2 regions of the Variovorax sp. dw_954 genome follow, and region 1 is predicted to be linked to the other one. Evidence: riboswitches for the same ligand, from Rfam matches in the RefSeq annotation. Region 1 holds a riboswitch; the other holds the start of a gene.

Region 1 (3,399 bases):
AGAAAGCTCCTGCAAAAAAATCTGGCGAACCTTGGGGAAATCAGCCGCGGAAATAGCGCGTCGGCACGAAGGGCATGGTGGTCACTTCCATCGGCACGGGCTTGCCGCGCACGATGGCCTGGATGCGGGTGCCGGGCTCGGAAAAGGCCGTGGCCACGTAGGCCATGGCGATCGGACGGTCGGCCGTCGGGCCGAGCAGGCCGCTGGTCACCTTGCCGATGAGATGGCCTTCGAAGGATTGCAGCTCGGTGCCGTCGCGCACCGGTACGCGCTCCAGCGCCACCAGGCCGACGCGCTTGCGCGTGAGCGTCTTCTGGTCGACGTGGCCGGCCAGGTCGCTGGCCACGGCCAACTGCGCGAGGATCTTCTCTGCTCCCGGAAAGCCGCCTTCGCGCGTGCCCCCGGCGCGGCGCACCTTCTGCATCGCCCAGTTGAGCGAGGCCTCGACCGGCGTGGTGGTGGTGTCGATGTCATTCCCGTAGAGGCACAGGCCGGCTTCGAGGCGCAGCGAATTGCGGGCGCCGAGGCCGATGGGCTTGACCTCGGGTTGCGCCAGCAACAGGCGGGCGAGTGCGTCGGCGTCGCTTGCGGCCACCGAGATCTCGAAGCCGTCTTCCCCGGTGTAGCCGCTGCGCGTCACGAAAGCCGGGATCGAGCCGATCTGCACGGCGCCGCCGGTCATGAAGACGTAGCGCTCGACACCCGGCGACAGCCGCGCCAGCGTGGCGGCGGCCTGCGGGCCTTGCAGCGCGAGCAGCGCGTGGTCGGGCAGCGGCTGCACCGAGCAGCGCCCGCCGATCCTTGCCGTGATGTGCGCGATGTCGGCTGCCTTGCAGGCCCCGTTCACGATCACGAAGAGCGAGTCCATGCCTTCGTTGAAGAACATCAGGTCGTCGAGGATTCCGCCGTTGTCGTCGAGCAGCAGGCCGTAGCGCTGCTTACCCGGCGCCAGGCCGATCACGTCGACCGGCATCAGCGTCTCGAAGGCGGCCGCCGCGTCCGGGCCGACGAGCCGCAATTGCCCCATGTGCGAGATGTCGAAGAGGCCGGCGGCTTCGCGCGTGTGCTTGTGTTCGGCCATGAGGCCGGCCGGGTATTGAACCGGCATCGAGTAGCCCGCGAAGGGCACCATGCGCCCGCCAAGCTCGACGTGGAGGTCGTTCAGCGGTGTCTTGAGAAGTTCAGCGGAGGTGTCGGATGGAGTGGCCATGAGGCTTGGTTCCGGTGGGGCAGTCGAGTTCCATGGCAAATGCCACGGGCACTCCTGCTGTCCGCTTTACCTGAGAGATTCGCCCCACGATCGGGGTTTGCTCCTTCGGTGGACCGCCTGGTTGCGCGGTCTCTCTCCAGCAAGAAAACGCCCGTTGGAGCGGGCGCCTTGTCAGTCCTTTTGCCTGAGCGTTCGGACCCATTCTTTAGGGGGCCTGCGCCTTCGGCGGTCCCGTTGCCGGGGCGCTCTCCTGACCGGCGGAATTCTACTGTCAGGCCGCCACGGGCAGGATCACCGCGTCGGGATTTTCACGGACGTAGTCGCGCAGGATGGCGTCGATGCTCTCGTCGGCATACAGGCCCAGGTCGCGCGCGCGCACCCATTCGAAGCGGCCCGGCCAGCCGCTGATGATCTCGGTGATGGTGCGGTCGAGCCGCATGTCCAGCAGGTCGGTGGCGGCGGCGCCGCCGATGCGGTGCAGCGCCTGGACCATCTCGTCGACGCTGACGCACAAGGATGGGAGGTTGACGGCGGTGCGTGGCCCCCATTTGGCGTGTGGTGCGGTCGCGGCGCAGATCAGCCCCTCGATGGTGCGTGCGGGCGACGAGAGCGCCACCATCGTTTCCGGCGGCACGGGGCAGCGCGAGGGCAGCCCGGCCAGCGGCTCGCGGAACATGCCGCTGAGGAAGCCCGACGCGGCGCCGTTGGGCTCGCCCGGCCGCACCGCCACGGTCATGAGGCGCACGCTGCGCGCGTGGACGTAGCCCTTGCGCCCGTAGTCGGCCACGAGCTGCTCGCCGATGAACTTCTGCGTGCCGTAGCTGGTCTGCGGCGTGGGCAGCGTGTCGTCCTCGATCACATGGGGCAGGGGCGCGCCGTACACGGCCAGGGAACTCGCGTACACGAGCAGCGGCCGCGTGTGCTGGGCCCGGCAGGCCTCCAGCAGGGCATAGGTCGCCAGGAAATTGCTGCGCATGCCGAGTTCGAAGTCGGCCTCGGACTCGCCGCTCACGGCGGCGGCCAGGTGGAACACCACCGCCGTCTCCGGCGGAAGGGCGCGCTGCGGACTGTCCGGGGCCAGCAGCTCGCACAGGTCGCCGACGATCACGTTCACCCGGGGATGGCTCGCCAGGTCGTCCGGTGGCTGCACCCGGTCGACCAGCGTGAGCGTGCCGAGGCGATGCTCCTTGCCGCCGCCGACGCCAAGGGAGCCCCTGGCCAGCAGCTTGCGCGCCAGTCGCGCCCCGAGGAAGCCCGCGCCGCCGGTGATCACGATTTGCATCGGTAGTTCTCCTGTCCTGCCAGCTTAAAACGATGTCATAGCGCATCGCCTCCCTTCTGTGAAGCAGGAAACACGCCGATACAAAATGTAAACAAAAAACGCGCCGTGCGGGCGCGTTCTGGCGGGAGAGCGAGGGGTAGCTACTACATGCCGACGTAGTTGGGTCCGCCGCCGCCTTCCGGCGTGACCCAGACGATGTTCTGGGTCGGATCCTTGATGTCGCAGGTCTTGCAGTGCACGCAGTTCTGCGCATTGATCTGCAGGCGCTGCTTGCCGGCGTCACCGTCGGGCACGAACTCGTAGACGCCGGCGGGGCAGTAGCGCGACTCGGGGCCGGCGAACTTGGCCAGATTGACGTTGACCGGCACTGACGCGTCCTTCAGCGTCAGGTGGGCCGGCTGGTGCTCCTCGTGGTTGGTGTTGCTGATGAACACGCTGGAGAGGCGGTCGAAGGTGAGCTTGCCGTCGGGCTTCGGGTAGACGATGGGCTCGCACTCGGCAGCCGGCTTGAGCGCGAGGTGATCGGGCTTGTCGCGGTGCAGGGTCCATGGCACGTGGCCCTTCAGGAGGAACTGCTCGACGCCGTTCATCAGCGTTGCGACACCCAGGCCCTTCTTGAACCAGCTCTTGAAGTTGCGCGCCTTGTACAGCTCCTTGTAGAGCCAACTCTTCTCGAACGCGGCAGGGTAGGCCGTGAGTTCGTCGTGCTGGCGGCCCGCTTGCAGCGCGGCGTAGGCCGCTTCGGCGGCCAGCATGCCGGTCTTGATGGCCGCGTGGCTGCCCTTGATGCGGCTCACGTTGAGGTAGCCGGCCTCGCAACCCACCAGGGCGCCGCCCGGGAACACCGTCTTCGGCAGCGACATCAGGCCGCCGGCCGTGATGGCGCGTGCGCCGTAGCCGATGCGCT
Region 2 (3,399 bases), on a different contig from region 1:
GTCCGCCTTGACGTGGAACTTCGGCACCGCGAACAGGCTGATGCCCTTGCTGCCCTTGGGCGCGTCCGGCAGGCGAGCGAGCACCAGGTGGATGATGTTCTCGGCCATGTCGTGTTCGCCGGCCGAGATGAAGATCTTGTTGCCGGTGATCTTGTAGCTGCCGTCGGCCTGCGGCTCGGCCTTGGTGCGCAGCATGCCGAGGTCGGTGCCGCAATGCGGCTCGGTCAGGCACATGGTGCCGGTCCATTCGCCGGTGGTGAGCTTGGGCAGGTAGGTCTTCTTCTGCGCGTCGGTGCCGTGCGCCTGCAGGGCTTCGTAGGCGCCGTGGGAGAGGCCGGGGTACATGGTCCAGGCCTGGTTCGCGCTGTTGAGCATTTCGTAGAGGCACTGGTTCAGCACGTACGGCAGGCCCTGGCCGCCGAACTCGGTGCTGCACGAGAGCGCCGGCCAGCCGCCTTCGACGAACTGTGCGTAGGCTTCCTTGAAGCCCTTAGGCGCGGTGACTTCGTGCGTGGCCTTGTCGAGCGTGCAGCCTTCCGCGTCGCCGGAGATGTTCAGCGGGAAGGTCACTTCGGCAGCGAACTTGCCTGCTTCTTCGATGACGGCGTTGATGGTGTCGACGTCGGTTTCCGCATGCTTGGGCATGGCCTTGAATTCATCGGCGACATGGAAGACTTCATGCAGCACGAATTGCATGTCACGCAGCGGCGGGGTGTAGGAAGGCATGGACGAAAGCTCCTGAGCAGTTTCTTGGGTAAAAAGTGAATCAGCCTTCGCGCGATGGCGAGGACTGCATGGACGCGGGGCGCGGGGCTGACGGCGTAGCCGAGCGCTGGATGATGTTTCCGAAGCCTCGCCTGGCGCGCTCGATCGAACCGGGCACGTGCAGGAAGCGCGCTTCGTAGTGAGACGCAAGGATGAGTCCGTGGATCTCGAAGGCGATCTGGCGCTCGTCGGCGTCGTCGCGGAAGTGGCCTTCGGCCGTGGCCTGCTGCACCGCGCGGAACATGGCGCCCTGCCAGATGTTGACCGACTCGACCAGCGCGTCGCGCACCGGCCCCGGGCGGTCGTCGAATTCGGTGGCGCCGCTGATGTAGATGCAGCCAGAGTCGATCTCGACCGAGGTGCGCTTCATCCAGTTGTCGAACAAGGCGCACAGGCGCGGCAGTCCGCGCGGCGCCGACATGGCGGCGTAGAACACTTCCTGCTCGAAGCGGGCGTGGTATTCGCGGACCACGGAGATCTGCAGTTCCTCGCGCGAGCCGAAGTGCGCGAACACACCCGACTTGCTCATCTGCGTGAGTTCGGCCACGGCCCCTATCGACAGGCCCTCGAGCCCGATCTGTGCGGCAAGATTGAGCGCCGCATCGACGATGGCGGCCTTGGTCTGCTGGCCCTTCTGGGCGGTACGCGAGGCTTTTGCGGACGCGGCGGTGACGGACATGAGTGCTTATTCAATAAAACGAACGGTCGTGCTATTTTGCAGTGAAACCGCGTCACGCAGAAGTGCAAAGCCCCCGACTTCTGGTGGACTATTACGTGAGTGACGTCTTTTCAGGGCGGCGTGATCGGCACGGAAAAGGCGGTGCATGCCACGCCCGATGGCTACACGCTGCACTCCTCCGGGGCGGGGATGCCAAGTGCGCGCGCGTGATGTCGCAGGGCCACATCCAGGTCGATATGTCGGGTCATTCTTTGCCACCCTGTTGGCGATTCGAAGCGCCAAACCTAGAATCCAGCCCGCAGGAGAGCGAGCGGTCATGCGACCGCTCCACCGAAGGCGCAAACTCCCATGAACGCTCAGGTCGACCTTTCACGGGGTCGTGTACTGCACCCATCGATATCGCCGTCTGGAGAGCCATCGGGCACATGCCCGATGCACCGAAGGAGCAACACCCCCGCGGGCGCGGAGGTCGAAACTCTCAGGTAACAAGGACAGGGGGAGCGGCTTTTGAAATCCATTCAAAGGACCTCCCATGCGCGTGATCGTGTTGGGCGCCGGCTTGCTCGGCGTCACCTCGGCCTATTACCTTCAGAAACTCGGCCATGAAGTCACCGTGGTCGACCGGCAGGCCACGCCGGCCGCCGAAACCAGCTTTGCCAACGGCGGGCAGATCTCCGTCAGCCATGCCGAACCCTGGGCCAATCCAAGCGCCCCGATCAAGGTGCTGCAATGGCTGGGCAAGGAAGACGCGCCGCTCCTGTTCCGCATCCGCGCCGACATGCGCCAGTGGATGTGGGGCCTGCAGTTCCTGCGCGAATGCACACCGGCGCGGACGAAACACAACATCGAGCAGATCGTGCGACTGGGCACCTACAGCCGCAGCATGCTGCAGGCGCTGCGCAGCGAAACCGGCCTCGGCTACGACCAGCGCACGCAGGGCATCCTGCACTTCTACACGACGCAGAAGGAGTTCGACGGTGCACTGAAGCCGGCCGAGCAGATGCGCGCGCTGGGCTGCGAGCGCCTCGTCATTTCCGCCGACGAGGCGGTGAAGCTCGAACCCGCGCTGGCCCACATCCGTCCGCAACTGGCCGGCGCGACCTACACCGCCGAAGACGAGTCGGGCGATGCAAACCGATTCGCACGCGAACTGGTCAAGCTCTGCGAAGCGGCTGGCGTCAAGTTCCTCATGAGCCACACCGTGACGGCGATCCGCGAGGCAGGCGGCAAGGTCGAGCACGTCGAAGCCACCGACATCGAAGGCCGCTTCCAGCGCCTGCAGGCCGATGCCTATGTGATGGCGATGGGTTCGCTGAGCCCGATCTATGCCAAGCCGCTGGGCATCGAGTTGCCGATCTACCCGGCCAAGGGCTATTCGGTGACGCTGCCGGTGAAGGATGCGTCCAAGGCCTACCAGGTCTCCCTGACGGACGACGAGTTCAAGCTGGTGTTCTCGCGCTACACATCGGAGGATGGCCGCGGCGACCGCATGCGCATCGCCGGAACGGCCGAACTCAACGGCTACGACCGCGACCTCAACCGCGTTCGCTGCGAGGCGATCGTGCGGCGCGTAGAGCAACTGTTTCCAGGTGCGGGCGACACGTCCAAGGCCCAGTTCTGGACCGGCCTGCGCCCGGCGACGCCGAGCAACGTGCCGATGATCGGCAAGACGAAGCTGCCCAACTTCTTCCTCAACACGGGGCATGGCACGCTGGGTTGGACGCATGCCTGCGGGTCCGGCAAGTCGATCGCGCACATCGTGAGTGGATTGGCGCCGGAAGTCGACTTCGCATTCCAGAAATGAGCCGCCGAATGCGGACTTGAACGCACGCGAAGGTCGCGAAGAAACGCAAAAGGACGCAAAGGATTCAGAAAATTTCCGTATTCCTTTTGCGTCCTTCGCGGAACCTTCGCGTCCTCTGCGTCCGGTTCCCGTATTCAGAACCCGCTTCCGC

Evidence for each region. A riboswitch is a leader RNA that binds a small molecule or an ion and turns the genes downstream of it on or off. The one in region 1 is predicted to bind glycine.
Region 2: it holds a riboswitch for glycine, as region 1 does, so the genes downstream of both, HB681_RS00965 (D-amino acid dehydrogenase) here and gcvT (glycine cleavage system aminomethyltransferase GcvT) in region 1, are expected to answer to the same signal.

Annotation. Positions count from the first base shown of each region.
Region 1 is NZ_JAAVVD010000002.1:328,302-331,700, forward strand. It holds gene gcvT (glycine cleavage system aminomethyltransferase GcvT) at 41-1,210, opposite strand; glycine riboswitch at 1,258-1,360, opposite strand; glycine riboswitch at 1,373-1,473, opposite strand; gene denD (D-erythronate dehydrogenase) at 1,482-2,492, opposite strand; gene HB681_RS04670 (electron transfer flavoprotein-ubiquinone oxidoreductase) at 2,636-3,399, opposite strand, start outside.
Region 2 is NZ_JAAVVD010000001.1:206,809-210,207, reverse strand. It holds gene HB681_RS00975 (acyl-CoA dehydrogenase C-terminal domain-containing protein) at 1-726, opposite strand, end outside; gene HB681_RS00970 (TetR/AcrR family transcriptional regulator) at 767-1,444, opposite strand; glycine riboswitch at 1,734-1,828, shown strand; glycine riboswitch at 1,841-1,949, shown strand; gene HB681_RS00965 (D-amino acid dehydrogenase) at 1,977-3,248, shown strand.